3 regions of the Methylobacterium sp. 88A genome follow, and region 1 is predicted to be linked to each of the others. Evidence: predicted binding sites of a transcription regulator. Region 1 holds the regulator's gene; each other region holds the start of a gene.
What was found. Region 1 encodes LexA, which represses DNA repair genes until DNA is damaged. Its sites were predicted from a motif close to TGTTCNNNNTGTGTTCNG; they were not measured.
Positions count from the first base shown of each region.

Region 2: a site for LexA is predicted at 2,350-2,367, ahead of A3OM_RS0119355 (putative DNA modification/repair radical SAM protein). Genes of this name have one in related genera too.
Region 3: a site for LexA is predicted at 5,003-5,020, ahead of recA (recombinase RecA). Genes of this name have one in related genera too.

Region 1 is NZ_AQVT01000001.1:3,321,247-3,328,526, forward strand. Features, by position in the region: gene frc (formyl-CoA transferase) at 1-92, opposite strand, end outside; gene oxc (oxalyl-CoA decarboxylase) at 184-1,923, opposite strand; gene A3OM_RS0115940 (GntR family transcriptional regulator) at 2,583-3,275, shown strand; gene lexA (transcriptional repressor LexA) at 3,692-4,429, shown strand; gene A3OM_RS0115950 (ComEC/Rec2 family competence protein) at 4,423-6,684, opposite strand; gene gltX (glutamate--tRNA ligase) at 6,863-7,280, shown strand, end outside.
Region 2 is NZ_AQVT01000001.1:4,044,788-4,052,067, reverse strand. Features, by position in the region: gene A3OM_RS0119365 (TAXI family TRAP transporter solute-binding subunit) at 1-1,323, opposite strand, end outside; gene A3OM_RS0119360 (RecX family transcriptional regulator) at 1,491-2,078, shown strand; gene A3OM_RS0119355 (putative DNA modification/repair radical SAM protein) at 2,385-3,599, shown strand; gene A3OM_RS0119350 (UdgX family uracil-DNA binding protein) at 3,882-5,291, shown strand; gene A3OM_RS24360 (hypothetical protein) at 5,337-5,522, opposite strand; partial or broken gene A3OM_RS26430 (PepSY domain-containing protein) at 5,519-5,725, opposite strand; gene A3OM_RS0119335 (TonB-dependent receptor) at 5,839-6,717, opposite strand; gene A3OM_RS0119330 (hypothetical protein) at 6,769-7,038, opposite strand.
Region 3 is NZ_AQVT01000001.1:1,143,012-1,150,291, reverse strand. Features, by position in the region: gene alaS (alanine--tRNA ligase) at 1-2,220, opposite strand, end outside; gene A3OM_RS25695 (phospholipase D-like domain-containing protein) at 2,915-3,715, opposite strand; gene recA (recombinase RecA) at 3,851-4,942, opposite strand; gene A3OM_RS0105415 (response regulator) at 5,075-7,280, opposite strand, start outside.

The DNA of each region.
Region 1 (7,280 bases):
TCCGCGCCGAACCAGGCCAGGAGCTGGGTACAGGTCGGGCCGGATTGGACATGGGTGAAGTCGAGGATCTTCACGCCTTCGAGGGCATTCATAGGACTCTTCCGCGTTGAAGGGCGTTCGGCGGATATGGGCACCGACCGCCCCAGCGTCGCTGACGCGGGAGCGGCCGGATGGACCGATGGCCTACTTCTTCTTTTTCACTGCGCTCTGCGGGTTGAGGCTGCCGATATTGCCGCTCTCGGTGCCGGCTTCGGGGTCGATCACCGCGTTGATGAGGGTCGGGCGGCCCGAGTCCATCGCGGCGTTGACGGCCTGGGAGAGCTCGTCCGGCGTGGTCGCGTTGACGCCGTCGCCGCCGAAGGCTTCCATCATCTTGTCGTAACGGGAATCCCGGACGAAGACGGTCGTGCCGGGGTCGCGGCCGGTCGGGTCCGTATCGGTGCCGCGATAGATGCCGTTGTTGTTGAACACGACGATGCAGACCGGCAGGTTGTAACGGCAGATGGTCTCCACCTCCATGCCGGAGAAGCCGAAGGCGCTGTCGCCCTCGACGGCGAGGACGGGCTTGCCCGTTTCCACGGCGGCGGCGATGGCGAAGCCCATGCCGATCCCCATGATGCCCCAGGTGCCGACATCGAGACGCTTGCGCGGCTGGTACATGTCGATGATGCCACGCGCCAGATCGAGGGTATTGGCGCCCTCGTTGACGAGGATTGCGTCGGGCCGCTCGGCGATGATGGTCTTCAGTGCGCCGAGCGCGCCGTGGAAGTCCATCGGCGTCGAGTTCTTGCGCAGCTTCGACGCCATCTTGGCGAGGTTCTCCTCCTTCTTGGCGGAGATGGCATCGGTCCAGGATGTCGGCGGGGCCTGCCAGTCACCCTTCATGCCGTCGAGGAGCGCTGAGACGCAGGAGCCGATATCACCGACGATGGGGGCCACGATCTCGACATTGGAGTCCATCTCTTTCGGCTCGATGTCGATCTGGATGAACTTCTTGGAGCCGGGGGCGCCCCAGGTCTTGCCCTTGCCGTGGGAGAGCAGCCAGTTGAGACGCGCGCCCACCAGCAGGACGACGTCGGCCTCCTTGAGGACGAGCGAACGGGCGGCACCCGCCGATTGTGGATGGGTGTCGGGCAGGAGGCCCTTGGCCATGCTCATGGGCACGTAGGGGATGCCACTGGTTTCCACGAGAGCCCGGACCTCGTCATCGGCCTGCGCATAAGCTGCCCCCTTGCCGAGAACGATGAGGGGGCGTTTGGCGCTCTTCAGGACATCGAGTGCGCGCTTGATCGCCGAGGGGGCCGGCAGCTGGGCCGGGGCCGCATCGATGACCTTGACCAGGGATTTGGCGCCGGCCTCGGCCTCCATCACCTGGCTGAACAGTTTGGCGGGCAGATCGAGATAGACACCGCCGGGTCGGCCGGACACAGCCGCACGGATGGCACGGGCGACGGCGATGCCGATATCGGCGGCATGAAGCACGCGGAAGGCGGCTTTGCAGAGGGGCTTGGCGATGGCGAGCTGGTCCATTTCTTCGTAATCGCCCTGCTGCAGGTCGACGATCTCGCGCTCGGACGAGCCGGAGATGAGGATCATCGGGAAGCAATTGGTGGTGGCGTTGGCGAGCGCCGTCAGACCGTTGAGGAAGCCGGGGGCCGAAACCGTGAGGCAGATGCCGGGCTTCTTCGTGAGGAAGCCCGCGATGGCGGCCGCATTGCCGGCATGCTGCTCATGGCGGAAGGAGATGACACGCATGCCCGCAGCCTGGGCAAGACGACCGAGATCGGTGATCGGAATACCGGGAACACCGTAGATCGTATGAATATCGTTGAGCTTCAACGCATCGATGACGAGATGAAAGCCATCGGTGAGCTCAGGCTCCGCCGAAACGTCGACAGCGATTCTCTGGGCCAAAGCGGACATCGTGTTCTCTCCCTGGTTCTTTGCTGTTTTGTTATGATTTGCGACCCGCTGGGCAGACGAGCCGATGAGGTGACGTCCCCATCGTGGGGCGGCGGGGGCGTCCACGGCCGCACGTCTCGGCGAAACCGTATTTTTCTTAAGTCAGACCGAAAAAATTATGACCTCCTCAAGCAGAAAGCTCATGCTTATCTTGAAGACCGTCCGTAAACCTCCCGACCGAAGGGCTAAGGAACGTAATGCGTTATAATGCGTGTCCCTACGTCGACAGCGTGCTGGGATGCCACCGCCAATCCGCCGAAGCCTCATCACGACCTCGCTCAGGCCGCCTTACAGTCGGATCACCCTCCGCATCTCTCGACAATTGGTGGCATACCAAATACCAACTGTCAAACCATTTTGCATGATCTTGCCGGTTTGGTCGGGCTTCAGCGATTGCGCGGCACTCAAACGAACGAGACGATGGCGAGTGCGGCATCGCCGCGGCTCCAACGACCGAATGCATGTCCTCCGGATTGCTAGGACAAGAGATGCCACTATTCTTGTGTTGAAGGATTTCTTTGCCCCGAAGCGTTCCTTGTATTTCGAACGCGGGTTTGGCATGCTTCACACCAAGTGTGCTCGACCCTGTGTGCGAGTTGAAATCATTCTAGGTGTCGAAAATGGTCAAGACGGATACGTTTCAAGTAAAGCCGATCGTTGCGACTTCGAGCTTGCGTGCATTGGCCTACGACGCGCTCAAGGAAGCAATCACGAATATGAACATCTATAATCAGCGCGAGGAGGTGAGGCTCGACGAGAGGAAGCTGTCTCTCAACCTGGGAGTGAGCCGCACCCCGGTGCGCGAAGCGCTGACGGTACTCGAGCAGGAAGGTTTCGTACGGTTCGAGGCCCGGCGCGGCGTCTTCGTGATCAAGAAGTCGAAGAAGGAGATCGTCAGCATGATCCAGGCCTGGTCGGCCCTGGAGAGCATGGCCGCTCGCCTCGCCTGCGAGCGAGCCACAGACGAGCAGTTGCACTGCCTGCGCGAGCATTTCCCGGAATTCTACGAGGGTCGTCCGTCGGATCATCTCGACGAGTATTCGGAAGCCAATATCCGCTTCCACCAGAAGATCATTTCGCTGGGCCAGTGCGACGTCATCAAGGACATCACCAGCAATCTGCTCATGCACGTTCGCGGCATCCGCAACACGGCCATGCGCCAGGGCGACCGTGCCGCCAACTCGATCAAGGAACACGTGGCGATCATCAAGGCGCTGGAGGCGCGCGACGCGGAACTTGCCGAACGCCTGGTGCGCGAGCACGGCCTCGGCCTGGCCAGCCATGTCGAGAAGTACGGCGACTATCTCGACTGAACGGCATCGTCGCCGGTTTCTGGTCGCTGCGACCGCCAATGTCGGCGAACGAGACGGGACATCCGGCTTCGGTCGGATCGAAGCGCCTGTATTGGCTCGCCGATCCGTCACAGTGATCGAAACGAATCCCCGATTCTGCGGCGAAGCCAGCGACCGGTGGCACCGTCGCTATTGAACGACCACGCCGAGGCGATCAGCTCGCGGGGTGGGATGTCGTCGGGATGGAGCCGACTTGCGAGGCGCGAACCGCCAGCCGGGCTCCGGCGCCGGGATGCCAGCGAATGTCCGCCCAGGAACAAACTCTACCACCGCGTTAACGGAACCCTTGCAGAACACTTCCAGAACGTCTACCATGTTCGTGTTTTGTTTCAGCGGCGTTAGTCGCGGCCATTGGCTTCAGTGGAAGAGTGATCTGTATGTTGACGCGTAAGCAGCTGGATCTTCTCCAATTCATTCAGCAACGGATGCAGGAGAGTGGTGTCCCGCCCTCGTTCGACGAGATGAAGGACGCGCTCGATCTCAAGTCGAAATCGGGCATTCACCGGCTGATCACGGCCCTCGAAGAGCGTGGGTTCCTGCGGCGCCTGCCGAATAGGGCCAGGGCGATCGAGGTGATCCGGATGCCCGAAAGCCTGACCGGCGCCCCCGCGCCGAAGCCGGCTCCCGCCGGCGAAGTCCGCCGCTTTACGCCCAGCGTCGTCGAAGGCGGACGGTCCAAGGCGACGCCATCTATGCGTCCGCCTACGACCCAGGCTCAGGACGAGAGCGGACGGGCCATCACCATCCCGGTCATGGGTCGGATCGCGGCCGGTACACCGATCTCGGCGATCCAGAACCAAAGTCACTCGGTCACGTTGTCTCCCGACCTCCTGTCGGGGGGCGAGCATTATGCCCTCGAGGTGCGCGGCGATTCGATGATCGAAGCGGGTATTCTCGACGGCGATCTGGTGGTGATCAAGAAGCAGGACACCGCGAATACGGGGGACATCATCGTGGCCCTGATCGATGATGAGGAAGCCACTCTGAAACGCCTGCGTCGTCGCGGTTCCTCCATCGCCCTGGAGGCCGCCAACCCCGCCTATGAGACGAGGGTGCTGGGTCCCGACCGCGTACAGATCCAGGGTCGCCTGGTCAGCCTCGTCCGCCGCTACTGAGGCCGGTCCGAGGGCGTGTCCGGCAATGGGTCGCCTTCGTCGATCTCGGGATCCTGTAGTTTCGCGGTCTCGGCCGGTGTCGAGGGTACAGGCGAGGCATCGGCCATGACCCGCCGCCACGGAGGCCGGACGTTCGGCGCGCGTGCCGATGTCGCGACAGGACCATCCGGCCCGAAGCGAACGGCCGTCGCCCCTCGCTCCGCCAGGAACGCCCGATCGACGATGAGGCCGGCGCGGCATCCTTTGGGAGCGTCGCGGCGGGCTATGATGATGCTTGCCCTCTCACAATCCTCGGCAAAGGCCCGCTTGTCCTTGACAAGCGCCACGATGCGCCGCGTCTCCGTCCCTGCGGTGCAGCCGACCGCATCGCAACGGCCTTTCGTGGAGGCGGATACGGCACCGGCCTTCCGAGAATCGCCGTCCGCCTTGAGCCATTGTTCGAGGACGAAGGCGGGCGGGTTTCCGAGGATTGCCAGCCGGCCGTCAGGGTCGCGCAGGGCCGCGCCCCCACCCTCCCGGTCGATATAGAGGTCGTAGCGCGGTGGCGTGGCGGCGAGGGCGATGCCGAGGGCGGCCGGAGCGAGTCCGATCCAGCGCAGCCCCGACACGGGGAGTGTCAGCAGGAGCAGGGCGAGGGCCAGCAGGCAGAGGGCCGTGCTGCCATAGGCCGGCACGACGAGGGTGGCGTGGCCAAACCCGCTGATCCACCCGGAGATCGTGAGCATCCCCCGTACCGCGAGCCCCATCGCCCACCAGACCGGCTGATCGAGGGCAAAGGGGTAGGCGAGGATCCCGAGCACCGCCGCCGGCATCACCGCCAGAGATACGAGGGGCAAGGTCAGCGCGTTGCCGACGATGCCGAACGGCTGGACGGTCTGGAAATGATAGGTCGCGAACGGCGCCGTCGCGATCTGGGCGACCATGGTCGTCGCCAGGGTGCCGAGGACCGCGACGGCGAGGAACCGCCATGCGCGGGCCAAGAGGCTGGCGCCTTCGCGTGGCGGCATCCAGCGATTGAGCGTGCCCGCGCAGGCGATGAGGCCGGCCACCGCGCCGAAGGACATTTGGAAGCTCGGGCCGAGTAGCCCGTCGGGCTCGCGCGCGAGGGCGATCAGCGCGGCCAGGGCGAGGTTGCGCATGCTGAGCGCGGGACGATCTACGAGGATCGCGCCCAGCATCACGAGGGTCATGATGAGCGATCGCTCGGCGGCGATGTCCCAGCCCGAGAAGACGCAATAGGCGGTGACGCCGACCATGGCGAAACCGGCGGCGATCTTCTTGATCGGCCAGATGAGGGCGAGGCCCGGGACGAGGGCGAGGAGCGCGCGAACGAGCCAGAACACCACTCCGGCAGCGAGTACCATGTGGAGCCCGGAAATCGAGACCACGTGGTAGATCCCCGCCGCGCGCAGGACATCGTTGGTCTCGGCATTGATGAGGCCGCGCTTGCCCGTCACCAGGGCCGCGGCCACCGCGCCGGCCTGCCCGCCATTGGCATCGGTGATCCGGCGGGTCAGCGCGTTGCGCGCATCGTCCACGGCAGCGGCGAGCGAGACCTGCCAGGGCAAGGGTCTCGGCGGAGGCTTCACCTCGATCTTGCCCACGAGGGAGCCAACGGCGCCGATCCCGCGAAAGTAGGCATCGCGCGCGAAATCGTATCCGCCGGGCCGGGCCGCCTCGGGCGGGGGCAGGAGCCGCGCCGTCGCCGAGATGTAATCGCCGGGCTTCAGGGTGAGCGCCTTTTTGTAGGACACGCGAACCCGCGTCGGCCGGCGATCCGGCGTCAGGGTGCCGAAACTCTCCACGAGGACGATGAGCCGCGCACCGACCTCCCGCTCGTCGAGGGCTTCCACAAGGCCGGTGAGCGGCGCGATGGTCGTCCGGGCCAGGACGGGCGCCGCCACGATCCGCAGGCGCAACACAGCGGCCGAGAAGCCGAGGAAGGACGCGGCGAGTCCGAGAACCAGAGCGAGGGCGACGGGCCTTGAACCGAGGAACGGTACGGCGGCCGAGAGGGCGAGCGCCACGAGGAGCGGTGCCGCCAGCGATGGCTCGCCGTGGGTGGCGGTGAAACAGACGAGAATGCCGAGGCCGAATGCGACGGCGAGCCAGGGAAACAGGCGGCGCTGTTCGGATTCCTCCGCGAGCCCGCCGGCGAACCAGCGTTTTGCCGCCTCTACCATAGCCGACGGGGATCGCGGACGGGCCAGGCCCGCAAACGTCGCGCCCTTTGCTCGCGCGCTGGCCTGGGCCATCTGCCGCTGCGTCTCCCTCAGGGCTCACCCTTTTGGAGAGAGCCCGCACGAGCGGCACCGCCTCCGCCTCGCGACTCGGCGCCACGTTTTCTTAACGTCACCGCAAACGCATGCTACATGCGCCGATCCGGGCCGGTCGATCCGCCCTCCCACCTTCACGCACAAGTTTAGCCGCCCGATGTCGTCACCCGTCGTTACGCGTTTTGCCCCCTCCCCCACGGGGTACCTGCATATCGGGGGAGCGCGCACGGCGCTCTTCAACTGGCTCTATGCCCGCCATTTCGGCGGTCGCATGCTGCTGAGGATCGAGGATACCGACCGGGAGCGCTCCACCCAGGGCGCCATCGACGCGATCCTCGAAGGGTTGCGCTGGCTCGGCCTGGATTGGGACGGAGACGTCGTATACCAGTTCGCCCGCGCGGATCGGCACCGCCAGGTCGCGGAAAGCCTGCTCGCCTCGGGCAACGCCTATCACTGCTATGCGACGCCGGACGAGCTCACCGCCATGCGCGAGGCCGCGCGGGCCGAAGGCCGCCCCATGCGTTACGATGGCCGCTGGCGCGACCGCGATCAGACCGAGGCACCGGCCGGCGTGA
Region 2 (7,280 bases), 720 kb from region 1:
GGCGCCGTGCACCGCATCGATGGCCAGGATCAGGGCGTTCATCGCGCGGGTGTCGACGTTGCGCTCGCGGGCGTGCTGGACGACGTCGGTGACGAGGTCGTCGGTCTCGCGCACGAGGCCGTCGAGCTGCTCCCTCGTGGTGGCCGAGCGGATGTCCCTGAGGATGTCGAGCAGCCGGTCGAGGACCACGTCCACCCGCTCGCGGCGCTGGCGGGCGAGGCGCTGGCCGAGCCAGGCGATGCCAGAGCCGATGGTGCCGCCGAAAAAGGCGAGGAGGTAGACGTAATCCTCGTAGCGTTCGAACAGGGTCTGCTGCTCGCGCTCGAAATAATCGACCGCCCCCGGATGGTTGGGCAGGCGGGCGCTGGTGGCGGCCACCGACGTCTCGAAATCCGGGGCCTTCATCAGGTTGGCGATGGGCGCGCCGGGCGCCAGCTTCGAGCGCCATTCGAACAGGTGCTGGGTGACGGAGGCCACCGAGTAGCGGCTCACTCCGCCCCGCGCCATCAGCCGGTAGGAAGCGCCCACCGTCTTCACGTCCTCCTCGGGGCGCTTGGGCCGGCCGCCGAACGTGCCGGCGGGAATCGTCGCCGATTGCAACTCGGGCATCCGCTGCACGATGGCGTCGCCGTCGGGGACGGAGACGATGGTGATCTTCTTCTCGTGGGAGGCCATCTCCACCGCCCGGACCGTGGAGATCGCGGCCTTCGAGGTCGGGGCCGCGATGACGGCGACGGCGTCCACGGTGCCGGCCTGCAGCGCGGCGGTCACCTCGCCGGGCTTGAGCGGCACCAGGGCGATATGGCCGGCGGCGAGGGCATGGCCAGGCTCGGGCGCCGGCACGGGGGTGAAATCGTAGAAGCCGAGGAGGTTGGTGACGAAGGGCCGGTCGGCCGCGTGTCGTTCGACGATGCCGAGGCGCTTGGTCGCGAGGTCGGGGAAGCTCTCGATCGCGCTGGCCTCGGGGGTGGCGATGAGGAGCGTCTCCTCGTGAAGGAGCGCAAGCGTCAGGCCATTATCGGGCAGGAAGACGTCGGGCCGGACCACGGCGAGATCGGCGTTCCCGGCCTGGAGAGCCGCGGCGCTGTCGCGCACGTCGTCATAGGTCCGCACGTTGAGGCGCACGTCCTCCCGCGCCCGTTTGAGGGCCTGGGCATAGGTTTCGAGCAACTGCGCCTCGGCCCCGTCGCGCGGACCGACCGCCACGGTGAGCACCGTCGGGCGCGACAGGTAGACCACGGCGGCCGCGAGAACGGCGAAGCCGAGGCCGAGCGCGACCAGGAGCCACTCGCGCTTCAGGAGGAATGCCGGCATGACATGCATGCGTCCTCTCGGGGTAAGACAGGCAACCGGTTCACGGTCGAGACGATGCGCCTCATGATCCTGAAACCTGTCCGAAGCGTGATGAACCGATGAGCGCTCGAAACGTTGCAGCGGGACGTACTGTGCCCTTGCGACAGGCAAAATCCACGCCCCGCGAGGCAAAGCCAATGTCGCGCGAGGCAGAGCCCACGCCCCGCGCGGCAAAACCTACGCCGCCGATCACGGCTGCGTATCTGGAGCGCGTCGCCCTGCAGTATCTGGAGCGCTACAGCGCCTCTGTGGCGATGCTGCGCCAGACCTTGGAGCGCCGGGTCGCCAAGCGGTGCCGGCTCCGGGACGAGGACCCCGCCGCCTTCGCCGAGACCGTCGCCGCCATCGTGGAGCGCGCCCGTTCCTCCGGCCTCGTGGACGACGCCCGGTTCACCGCCGCGCGGGCGGCGACCCTGCGCCGGCGCGGGGCCTCCGCCCGCGGCCTCTCGGCCAAGCTCGCCGCCAAGGGGGTCGACCGGACGCTCATCGCCGAAACCCTGGAGACCGAGCGCGACCGGGGCGAGGAGGAGGGCACCGATGCCGAGGAGGTGGCGGCCCGCGCCTATGCCAAGCGCCGCCGGCTCGGCCCGTTCCGCCGCCCCGACCTCCGCGCCGCCCACCGCGACAAGGATCTCGCCTCCATGGCGAGGGCCGGGTTCTCATACGGATTGGCGAAGACGATCGTCGACGAGGAGGTGAATGCGGAGGACGGGCTCGGCCGGTGATGGATGTATCTCCGTGAGCCGAGTCATGCTTCCCCTCACCCCGCGTGCGGGGAGAGGGCTTCATGCCCCCTCGTCGGGGCATAAAGCGAGGCGGCAGCCGAAGGCGAGGGGGCCGAGCCGTACGCGCCTCATCCGGATTCCCCCGCTCACCCCCGCTTCGGCTTTCGCCTGCGCTCGCCGCATGGACGACAAGATCCATGCGGCCCTCTCCCCGCCCGGCGGGAAGAGGGAACAGCACCCTGCGACATTTCCGACCCGGCGCGACAAAAACTTGAACGAAACACGAACGACGCGCATGTCCCTGTCATGGACGAGGCCCTCGCCAAGAAGCTGCGCATCCTGGCCGATGCCGCGAAATACGATGCGTCCTGCTCCTCGTCGGGGGCGCCCAAACGGGTGGCCGGCAAGGGCGAACTCGGCTCCACCACGGGCGCCGGCATCTGCCACGCCTACACGCCGGACGGGCGCTGTATCTCGCTCCTGAAGATCCTGCTGACCAATTACTGCCTGTTCGACTGCGCCTATTGCGTGAACCGGCGCTCCTCCAACGTCGCCCGCGCCAAGTTCACCGTCGACGAGGTCGTGACCCTCACGGTGGAGTTCTACAAGCGCAACTACATCGAGGGGCTGTTCCTCTCCTCGGGGATCATCAAGTCGCCCGACCACACGATGGAACTGCTGACGCGGGTGGCGAAGTCCCTGCGGCGCGACCACGGCTTTCGCGGCTACATCCACCTCAAGTCGATCCCGGAGGCGAGCCCGTGGCTGGTGGAGGAGGCGGGGCTCTACGCCGACCGGCTCTCGATCAACCTCGAACTCCCCACCGATGCCAGCCTGCACCGGCTGGCGCCGGAAAAGAACGGCCCGGTCATCCAGAACGCGATGAAGCAGATCGGCGCCCGGATCACCGAGGCGAAGGCCGAGAAGCGCCGGTTCTCGCCCGCCGGGCAGTCGACGCAGGTCATCGTCGGCGCGGACACCACCACCGACGAGGCGCTGATCCGCAAGAGCGCCCTTCTCTACGGCTCGTTCAACCTGAAGCGGGTCTATTACTCGGCCTTCAGCCCGATCCCAGACGGCTCCGCCATCCTGCCGCTGAAATCCCCTCCGCTCCAGCGCGAGCACCGGCTCTACCAGGCCGACTGGCTGATCCGGTATTACGACTTCTCCGCCGACGACGTGGCCGATGCCGCCGAAGACGGAATGTTTTCTCTCGACATCGACCCGAAACTCGCCTGGGCCTTGAAGCATCGGGGGCGTTTCCCCGTGGACGTGAATGTCGCCGACCGGGAGATCCTGCTGCGGGTGCCGGGCCTCGGTGCGCGGGCCGTCGACAAGATCGTGAAGGCGCGCCGCCACACGCGGCTGCGCCTGGACGACGTTGCCCGTCTCACCTCGGGGCTCAAGCGCGCCCGCCCGTTCCTGATCGCCGCCGATTATCACCCGGGACCCGGGGGCACCGACAGGCTGGACCTGCGCGCCAAGCTCGTCGAGCCGGCGCGGCAGCTGAGCCTGTTCTGACGGGGTCGGATGACACGCCGCTCTTCTCTCCCCCCTCCGCCCTCCGATATTCATATATCTCGCGGGCAGCGCGGGTCCCCTCTCCTGGAAGGAGAGGGACAGGGTGAGGTGCGTGACCTCTTCGAAGATGGGCCACACCTCACCCCAACCCTCTCCTTCCAGGAGAGGGAGCCCGCCGTGACCGATGTGGAACACCCTCTGACAAAGGGAACAGCCGTCGAGCAGACGGGTCGATCCAGGAGTTCCGCGGAGGGGACAAGGTCGGGTGGATCACTCCAAACGATCACCCTCCGCGAGGGCGCCGATCTCGACGGGTTCCGCGCCGCCGCGCGCCGGCTCGCCGCCGCATCGGTCCCGCCCGATAGAGCAGTCTGGTCCATCGGGCAGGCCCCCGGCCTGTTCGGACAGGTCTCCCAGCCCGAATCCGGCTCCGATGCGCCACTAAGCCTGCCGCGCGCGGCGGCCGACCTGATCCGCATGGTCGTCCCGCACCGCGACCCCGAGCGCTATGCCCTGCTCTACACCCTGATCTGGCGCGTCATCCATGGCGAGCGCGGGCTGATGGAGGTCGGAAGCGATCCGCTGGTCCATCGCCTCGACCGGATGCGCAAGGCCATCGCCCGCGACCTCCACAAGATGCACGCCTTCCTGCGGTTCCGGCGGACGGAAGTCGATGGCGTCGAGCGCTTCGTCGCCTGGTTCGAGCCGGACCATCACATCCTGGAGGCGGCGAGCACCTTCTTCGTCGCGCGCTTCCGATCCCTGAACTGGTCGATCCTCACGCCTGACGGCTCGGCCCATTGGGACGGCGACACCCTGACCTTCGGGCCGCCGGGACGTCGCGAGGATGCGCCCGAGGCGGATGGGTTCGAGGCCGGCTGGCGCGATTACTACGAGAGCACGTTCAATCCCGCCCGCACCAACCTCGCCGCCATGCGGGCGGAGATGCCGAAGAAGTACTGGCGCAACATGCCGGAGACTGCGGCGATTCCCGGCCTCGTCCGCGCCGCCTCAGCCCGCACGGAAGCCATGATCGAGAGGGAGCCGCAGATGCCGACCAAGCGCAATCCCGCCAAGGCCGTCGCCGCGATGTCCGACCAGGATCCCGCCTCACTGGAGGAGCTCAACGCCATCATCCGGCGCTCCGAGCCCCTGGTGCCGGGCGCGACCCAGGCCGTCCTCGGCGAAGGCCCCGCCCATGCCGCCATCGCCTTCGTCGGCGAGCAGCCGGGCGACCAGGAGGACCGGCAGGGGCGGCCCTTCGTGGGACCGGCCGGGCAGCTCTTGTCCCGCGCCATGGCGGATGCCGGGATAGAGCGGAACGCGGCCTACCTCACCAATGCGGTCAAGCATTTCAAGTTCGAGGAGCGCGGCAAGCGCCGCATCCACCAGAAACCCACCGCCGGCGAAGTGAGCCATTACCGCTGGTGGCTCGACCGGGAGCTGGATTTCGTGGCCCCCAAACTCGTCGTGGCCCTGGGCGCCACCGCCGTCCTGGCCCTGACGGGCAAGGCGATCCCCATCACCCGCGCCCGTGGCCCGGCCGCCTTCGGCAAGGCCTATGAGGGGTTCATCACCGTGCACCCCTCCTATCTCCTGCGCCTGCCGGACGAGGCCAAGGAAGACGCCTACGTGGCCTTCGTGGCCGACCTGAAACGGGTGGGCGACCTCGCGCGCGAGTTGGGGGCCTAGCCGAGCGGCGGTGGCGTCGCCGGGCTTAGCGCCCCCGTCGTGATGCTACGTTGTCCGAGGACGAAACCCTTCGTAGGTCATGTAGATCAGGATTCCGGCCAACACGGCGCTGGCCAGACTGTCCCAGATTCCGTCGACGATCAGGGCGATCACCAGGCTGAGCAGGGTCAGGGCGGCGAGGATCGATGGGATTGCCCAGGTCCGGGACCGGATGAGCGGGCGCGTCTTCATTCCGCGGCTCCTGCGCCAGACGGCCTCGCACCGGGCTGCACCCGCTCGCCGGCCGTCTTCCATCGTCTGGGGGCGATCCAGAGATAGAGCCCGCTGCCGATGACGACGATGGTCGCGAGATCGAGAAGCGCCCAGACGATCTTGAGGGGAAGGCCGCCGTAATCGCCGAAATGCAGCGGTTGCGAGACCAGCAGGGCCTGGATGTCCAACGACACGTGCGCCGTCCCCACCGGCATCGCCGGCACCTCGGGCTCGTAGCCGAGGACGCCGTCGAGCTCGTGATGGAAGATCAGTGGCAGGCCCGTCAGGCACAGCATCAGCATGAAGACCATGCTGACGAGGCTCGTCCAGGTATGGACGAACGACCAGAGCCGGAAGGCTCGCAGGCGCGGCGCGTCGGGGCCCGTCGCCATCGTCGGAAGTCCAGCTGGGCCGAGAGGAGGTAGGTCCGGGGCACTCCGAGGGTCAGGAACCCGTTTCCGGTGGACGCCCAGCAATTCTCGCCCGACACGTTCTCCACCGTGGCCCGCACCGTCACGGGTTTGCCCCACGTGCCGAGGAACGTGTAGCGGAGGCCGGCATCGAACCGCGTCCAATCCGGGATGGGCTGCAGATTGGTCTGATCGTAATATTGGGACGCCGTGTGGATGACCCGGCCTGTCAGGGTCAGGCCGCGCGGCATCCACGGCGGCAGGTCGTATTCGCCGTAGAGGCTGAGCGTGGTGCCGGGGACACCGGGCGCGCTCCTACCGTCGAAGGCCCCGCCCTCGGTCCGCACCAGGCGACCGTCGGTGAAGGCGATGCCCCCGATGAGGCGCGCGCCCGGCGCGATCTCGCCGAACAGACTGAACTCGATCCCCCGGTTCCGCTGCAGGCCGTTGAGCGCGTAGTTCCGCGTCGCCGAGTCCTGGAAGGCGTTGGGCTGGATGATCTCGAACAGGGCGGCGCTGACGCCGACGACACCGAAATCGTACTTCACGCCGATCTCCTTCTGGTCGGCGATGGTCGGCGGGAGCGCCTGGTTCGGGTTGCTCGCCGTGACCGGCGAGGCACCGCTCGAGAGCAGGCCCTCATAGTTGCCGTAGAGCGAGAGGTGCTCCAGGGGCTTGACGACGAGGCCGACCGCCGGCGTCCAGGCGACCTTGTCGTAGCTCGACGTGGCGTCGCCGAAGGCGACGCTGCGGTTGATCTGCATGGACCCGCGGGCATTGCCGACCGGAGACGGACGCCATGGGCCGGCATGATTCTAGTTCGGGATCAGCTCGCGGGCCGGGCCGCCGGTCTCCTGGCCACGGGCCTGGGCATAGAACGGCAGAGCGGGGTTCTTGGCGTTTCCGCTGTCGGTGTCCGGCCCGCCGAGCCAATACGCGGATTGCGCCGGCGCCGGGATCGAGCCGGTGATCGTCGGGCTCTCCAGCCGATGCGGGGCGGGCCGGGCCTCAGAGGCTCCGGTCAGGGCGGCGAGCGTGCAGGCCGACGCGAAAACGACGGCCGAAACGGTCTTGATCATCGTCATGTCAGGTCTCCGGTGGTTTCTGCTCGATCCGATATCGTCGAGCAGTGATGCCGGACAGACGACGTCTTCGGCTGCTTATTCCATGACCCTATCGAAAAATTCCAACGCCATGATCGAGACCAGATCAGCGTGAACGAATACTCGCTGCCGGGTGCGAAATTTTTCGTGCAGGCGTGGAATAAACACGATTTCGCGGCGTCCATGCCCCTGTCGCCGACCCCGAAGTCCGTTCGGTCCGGCCA
Region 3 (7,280 bases), 2.2 Mb from region 1:
CTGGACCTTGAGGAGCCCGGCGATCTGGCCGAGGGTGCGGCTCTCCTCGGCGTGGTGACGGCGTGCCGCCCCGGCGGTGAGGGCCTCGATGCGGCGCACGCCCGCACCGACCGCGCTCTCGCCGAGCACCGAGATCTGCCCGATCTCGCCCGTGCGGCCCGCATGGGTGCCGCCGCAGAGTTCGATGGAGAAGGCCGGAAGCCGGCCCTCCTCCGCGAGTTCGCCCCGATCGTCGACCGGGCGTCCCATGGAGACGACGCGCACCTCGTCGCCGTATTTCTCGCCGAACAGGGCGCGGGCGCCTGAGGCGACGGCCTCGTCCTGGGCCATCAGCTTCGTCACCACGGGCGTGTTCTGCAGGAGCACCGCATTGGCGATGTCCTCCACGGCGCGGAGCTCGGCCTCGTCCATGGGTTTGGGATGGCTGAAATCGAAGCGCAGGCGCTCGGCCGAGACCAGCGAGCCCTTCTGGGCCACATGGTCGCCGAGCACTTGGCGCAGGGCCTCGTGCAGAAGATGGGTGGCCGAATGGTTGGCGCGGATCGCCGACCTGCGGGCGTGATCGACGGTGAGCTCCGCTGCCTGCCCCAGGGTCAGCCGCCCCTCGTCGACGGTGACGTGATGCACGAAGAGATCGCCGAGCTTCTTCTCCGTGGCGGTGACCCGCGCGGTCAGGCCCGACGCGGTCAGGCGGCCGGTATCGCCCACCTGACCGCCGGATTCGGCATAGAACGGGGTCTGGTTGAGGAGCACGAGGCCGGTCTCGCCGGCCGACAGGCTCTCCACCTCGGCCCCGTCGCGCAGGAGCGCGGTGACGATGCCCTCCGCGCCCTCGGTCTCGTATCCGAGGAACTCCGTGGCGCCGACGCGCTCCTTGATGCCGTACCAGACCGTCTCGGTGGCGGCCTCGCCCGAGCCGGTCCAGGCGGCGCGGGCGGCTTTGCGCTGGCGCTCCATTGCCTGGCCGAACGCGTCGGTGTCGACGCCGATGCCGCGGGCCTTCAGGGCGTCCTGGGTCAGGTCGAGGGGGAAGCCGTAGGTGTCGTAGAGGGTGAAGGCGGTCTCGCCGGACAGGTTCTGGCCGGAGACCAGGGTGCGGCTCTCGGAATCGAGGATGGCGAGGCCCCGCTCGAGGGTGCGACGGAAGCGGGTCTCCTCCAGGCGCAGGGTCTCCGAGATCAGGCTCTCTGCGCGTGTCAGTTCGGGATAGGCCTGCCCCATCTCGCGGACCAGGGTGGGGACCAGGCGGAACATCACGGGCTCGCGGGAGCCGAGGAGTTCGAGGTGGCGCATGGCCCGGCGCATGATGCGGCGCAGGACGTAGCCGCGGCCCTCGTTCGACGGCAGCACGCCATCCGCGATGAGGAACGAGACGGAACGCAGATGGTCTGCGATGACGCGGTAGGAGGCGACGTTGCCCACCTCGGGAGGACGGCCGACGGCGTGGCTCACCGCATCGATGAGGGCCTTGAACAGGTCGGTGTCGTAGTTGCTGGTGACGCCCTGGAGAATCGCCGCCATGCGTTCCAGGCCCATGCCGGTATCGATGGAGGGGCGCGGCAGAGCGAGGCGGTTGCCCGGCTCGATCTGCTCGTACTGCATGAAGACGAGGTTCCAGAATTCCAGGAACCGGTCGCCGTCCTCATCGGGAGAGCCGGGAGGACCGCCCTGCAGGCCAGGGCCCTGATCGATGAAGATCTCCGAGCAGGGTCCGCAGGGGCCTGTATCGCCCATCTGCCAGAAATTGTCGGAGGTGCCGATGCGGATGATCCGGTCGTCGCCAAAACCCGCGATCTTTTTCCAGAGATCGGCCGCATCGTCGTCATCCGCATAGACGGTGACGAGCAGCCGGTCCTTCGACAGGCCGAATTCCTTCGTGATCAGGCTCCAGGCCAGTTCGATCGCCTGCGGCTTGAAATAATCGCCGAAGGAGAAGTTGCCGAGCATCTCGAAGAAGGTGTGGTGGCGGGCCGTATAGCCGACATTGTCGAGGTCGTTGTGCTTACCGCCGGCGCGGACGCATTTCTGCGCCGTGGTGGCCCGGTTGTAGGGCCGCTTCTCGACGCCGGTGAAGACGTTCTTGAACTGCACCATCCCCGCATTGGTGAACATCAGGGTCGGGTCGTTGCGGGGGACGAGGGACGACGACGGCACCACGGCGTGGTCCGCCTTGGCGAAATAGTCGAGGAAGGCCGACCGGATCTCGTTGACGCCGCTCATCGTGAAATGACTCTGTCGTGCGCTTTGGGCCGTCGAGACGACGACCCGAGGCTTCTTCGTGGCTTGCGCCCTCATAAGGAGGCCGGACCGTCGAGTCACGCCCGGTTCGCGACGGTCGGTTTCGCTTTCTGCATCGCGCAGGCTGGGAACGGTCCGCCGCGTCCATCACGGATCCCGAAGCTCGGCCTTCCGAGGATCGCCCATATGCCGGTTGAAATTCGCCTTCTCGCCTTGTCCTGCCTGCTCGGCCTCGTCCACATCATCATCGCCGCCGGCGCCGCTCTGCGCCAACGCGGATAGCTCGCCTGGAAAACCAGCAATCGCGAGGGAACCGCACCGGACCTCACCGGAGCCGCTGCGCGTCTTGAGAAGGCGTCGAAGAACTTCTTCGAGACGTTCCCGATCTTCGCGTCCCTGGTCCTCGCCTGCGCCGTCACCGGACGGCACAACACGGCGGTGGTGCTCGGCGCCTATCTCTAGTTATTCGCGCGCCTGATCTACCTGCCGATCTTCGGCTTCGGCATCCCGAAGGTGCGCACCGCCGTCTGGAGCGTGGCGATCCTCGGCATCCTGTTCGTGCTGTGGGGCCTGATCGTTATGATATTGCCATATTAGGCAAAGACTTGAACCAGAGCATTATGCAGGGAGGTTGCTTTGACGGCCTCCATGCATCTCAATGGCAATTTTGTTGATCTCAAGTGCCGACGTACATTTCATCCTGCGACGGTTCTGGGCTGGACCAGTCCAAAGGTTCGGACATACTCCAAAGCTGCGCCCACTCGCTAAGGTAGGATTGGCAAATATCCGTATCTTCAATTAATACAACGTTCTCACGACTTTTGACTGCGTTGTGGGAGAGGTTGAATGAACCAGTGACCACACACTTAGGCCACATCACTAAGCCTTCATTTCTTTCTCCAAATATCAAAAATTTATGATGCATCCGTGGAATTTGATGAGCATTCGGGTCGTTTGCAAAACCCATGCATCTGACCGCATCGCCACCATGATAGTAGTTTCCGCGATTGTCGAATAGCCAACTCTGGACTGTGCTGTTGTATTGTGGGTGAAATTCCTGTTGTCCGGGATAGCTTTCGGTAAAATCTCCAGCGTCAAACGGGGTCAGATTATTGTAAAGCGAGCGAATTTTAAGCCGCTGCTGAGAATAATTCGGAAATCCGATGTCTTTGCGAAGAAAGTCTTCTTTTTGTACGGTAATTGCAACACGTGGTGATTTGGCAAGGGCCGACAGAATCTGAGTATTTGTTAGCCAGGCTACGGCGCCTACGACAACTTCATGGCGTTCACTGAGCTCGACAAAAAGCCTTTCAATGCCATCAAAATAAGTCGTGACCTTAGCCGATGTACTTGTCGCGGAATGGTTTTGGAGTGCACGATAGGAAAAGTCTTTCGCATCGGATTTGCGATTACTACTTGGTGACTTCTCACGAATAAATTTTTGTGAAAGTTTGTTGAGATCACGTATATTTTTCACAAAATTACCTCAAGAAGCAATAACTATCGCGACCTTATTTGCAGGAATTCGGGTGTTGATTGCAATTTCAGAGAAAACCGCCAAGCCAGATCCTTGGCTGCTTTCTCTGAAATTCATACTCGTCAGCCTAAAATTCTAGGCCTCGCCTTCGTCCAGATCGTCCTCGGTGGGCTTGGCCGTCTCGAGGATCTTGTCTGCGAGCAGGCCGGAATTCTGCCGGATCGCCGCTTCGATCTTGTTGGCGATGTCCGGATTATCGCGCAGGAAGCCCTTCGAGTTTTCGCGGCCCTGGCCGAGGCGCTGGCTCGCATAGGAGAACCAGGCGCCGGACTTCTCCACGATCCCGGCCTTCACCCCGAGGTCGATGAGCTCACCGACCTTGGAGACGCCCTCGCCGAACATGATGTCGAATTCCACCTGCTTGAAGGGCGGGGCGACCTTGTTCTTGACGACCTTGACGCGGACCTGGTTGCCGATGGCCTCGTCACGGTCCTTCAGGGTCGAGATGCGGCGGATGTCGAGGCGCACCGACGCGTAGAACTTGAGCGCATTGCCGCCGGTGGTCGTCTCCGGGCTGCCATACATGACGCCGATCTTCATCCGGATCTGGTTGATGAAGATGACCATGCATTTGGAGCGCGAAATCGAGCCCGTGAGCTTGCGCAGGGCCTGGCTCATCAGGCGCGCCTGAAGGCCGGGCTGGCTGTCGCCCATCTCGCCCTCGATCTCGGCGCGGGGCGTCAGCGCCGCCACCGAGTCGACAACGAGCACGTCGATGGCACCCGAGCGCACCAGGGTGTCGGTGATTTCCAGGGCCTGTTCGCCGGTATCGGGCTGCGAGATCAGGAGATCGTCGAGCTGCACACCGAGCTTGCGCGCATAGACCGGATCGAGGGCGTGCTCCGCGTCCACGAAGGCGCAGACTCCGCCCTTCTTCTGGGCTTCGGCGATGGTGTGAAGGGCAAGGGTGGTTTTGCCCGAGGATTCGGGGCCGTAGATCTCGATCACCCGGCCACGCGGCAGGCCGCCGACGCCGAGCGCGATGTCGAGGCCGAGCGACCCGGTGGAGACGGTCTCGACCTCCGCCACCTTATCGTTCTTGCCGAGCCGCATGATCGAGCCCTTGCCGAAAGCACGCTCGATCTGGGACAGCGCGGCATCGATCGCCTTCGCCTTGTCCTTGTCCACCATCGGGGAATCCACAACTTTCAGCGCGGGCTGGGCCATTCGTCGGCATCCTTATGCATGGGGAGAGCTCAAGGCTCAATGTGCCTCGGATGCGAATGATGTACTTGTTTTGTTCTTTTTTCGCAAGGTGCCGGGTGCCGATTTCGCATCATTCGGTGGGAGAACGTCGCCCTAACGGGCGATCGTCTCCTTCACCGTTTCCACGAGCTGCTTGAGGCTGAAGGGCTTGGGCAGGAAATTGAAATCCTCGCCCTCGGGGAGGTTCTTGCGGAACGCGTCCTCGGCATAGCCGGAGACGAAGATCACCTTCAGGTCCGGGCGGTGCTTGCGCAATTCGCGCAGCAGCGTCGGACCGTCCATCTCCGGCATCACCACGTCGGAGACGACGAGGTCGATGGTCTGGTCGACATCGCTGATGAGGGCCAGGGCGTCGAGGCCGGAGGCGGCTTCCAGAACCGTGTAGCCCCGTGCCGACAGGGCTCGACTGTTGACCGCGCGCACCGGATCCTCGTCCTCGACCAGCAGGATCACGCCCTGCCCCGTATGATCGGGCGAGGGTTTGCGCGGGGCGGATTGCCCGCTGCCGGGCTTTTCGACGTCGCGTGCTCCCCGGAGCCGGCTGGCGGCGATCTCCGCGTTGCTCTGCGGGGCGGCGGATGCGAGGGCGGGATCGGGGGCGGGCTCGGCGGCCGGTTCGTGACGCGGCAGGTAGATTCGGAAGGCCGTGCCGCTGCCAACGGTCGATTGCACGTCGATGGTGCCGCCGCTCTGCTTGACGATGCCGAACACGGTGGAGAGGCCGAGGCCGGTCCCCTTGCCGATGTCCTTCGTGGTGAAGAACGGCTCGAAGATCTTCTCCATCACGTCGGGCGGGATGCCCTCGCCGGTATCCAGCACCTCGATCAGGACGTGGTCGCCCGCCGGTGCGCCGGGCCGGCGCTCGGTGTTCTCCAGTCCTTCGAGGATGTTGGCGGTGCGGATCAGCAGGCGGCCGCCATTGGGCATCGCATCGCGGGCATTGACCGCGAGATTGACGATGACCTGCTCGAACTGGTTCACGTCGGCCTTGATCGGCCAGATGTCGCGCCCGTGCTTGAGGTCGAGGTCGACACGCTCGCCGAGCAGGCGCTTCAGCAGCAGCGTCAGGTCGGACAGCGCCTCGCCGACATTCATCACCTCCGGTCGCAGGGTCTGGCGCCGCGAGAAGGCCAGCAGTTGCCGCACCAGGCTGGCTGCCCGGTTGGCGTTCTGCTTGATCTGCATGATGTCCTGGAAGGCCGGATCGGTGGGCCTGTGGCTCGCCAGGAGCAGGTCGGAATAGCCGATGATGGCCTGGAGGACGTTGTTGAAGTCGTGTGCGATGCCGCCGGCGAGCTGGCCCACCGTGTCCATCTTCTGGGTCTGGGCGATCTGCTGTTCGAGCTGGCGCTGCGCCGTGGTGTCGAGGGCGTAGAGGATCACGCGCTCGCGGTCGGCCTGGGAGGACCCGTCCTCCGCAGCCGCGGTGTCGCCGCCGGCCGGGCTGAGCCAGACCCGCGCCGAGCGATTCCCCGGCCCCGCCAGTGCGACCTCAATGGGTTGCACCTCGATGGTCCCGTCGGCGGCCTTCACCAGGGCGCTCTCGAGGGCGGCCCGGTCGCGGTCGACCAGGGCCTCCCACATGGTCGGCTCGGTGCCGAGTTCGCCGCGCCCGTCCGGCACGGCCTGGCGCGGCGTCCCGCCGAAGAGCCTGGCGAAGGACGCGTTGGCGCGCGCGATACGCCCGGTGGGGTCGAGGGTCGCGATGGCGATGGGGCTGTTGTTGAGGAAGCGAGCGAGCCGCACTTCGGCGGCGCGCTGCGGCTCGTCGCTCTCGGCCCCGGCCGAGCGGTTGAGTACGAAGGTGCGTGACGGCCCGGGCTTGCCGTCCTGGCCGAAGGCCACGCGGTGATAGAGCCGGGTCGGCAGGGGCTGGCCGTTGCGGCGCCGCAGGTCGAGGTCGAAACGGTCCGTGCGGACCTCGCCGGGTAGTCCCTCGGTGGCGGTGAGCACATCGGCGCTGGGCGCGATATCGGGCAGGCGCAGGCCGCCCGAGCCGACCGTGGCGAGGTCGTAGCCGAGCCAGAAGGCCAGCGTCGCGTTCATGTAGACGATAGAGCCCGACGGATCGATGGAGAGGAAGCCGGCCGGCGCATGATCGAGGTAATCGATCGCGTGCTGAAGCTCCTGGAAGACGTTCTCCTGGCGCTCGCGCTCGTGGGTGATGTCGGTGACCGTCCACAGGGTCGCCGGGAGCCTCGGCCGCTCCACCGCCCGCACGGCGATGCGGAACCAGGCGAAGGCGCGCTCGGTCTCGCCCTGGGGCGGGGGCGCCATGCGGATCTCCTCCACATGGCCG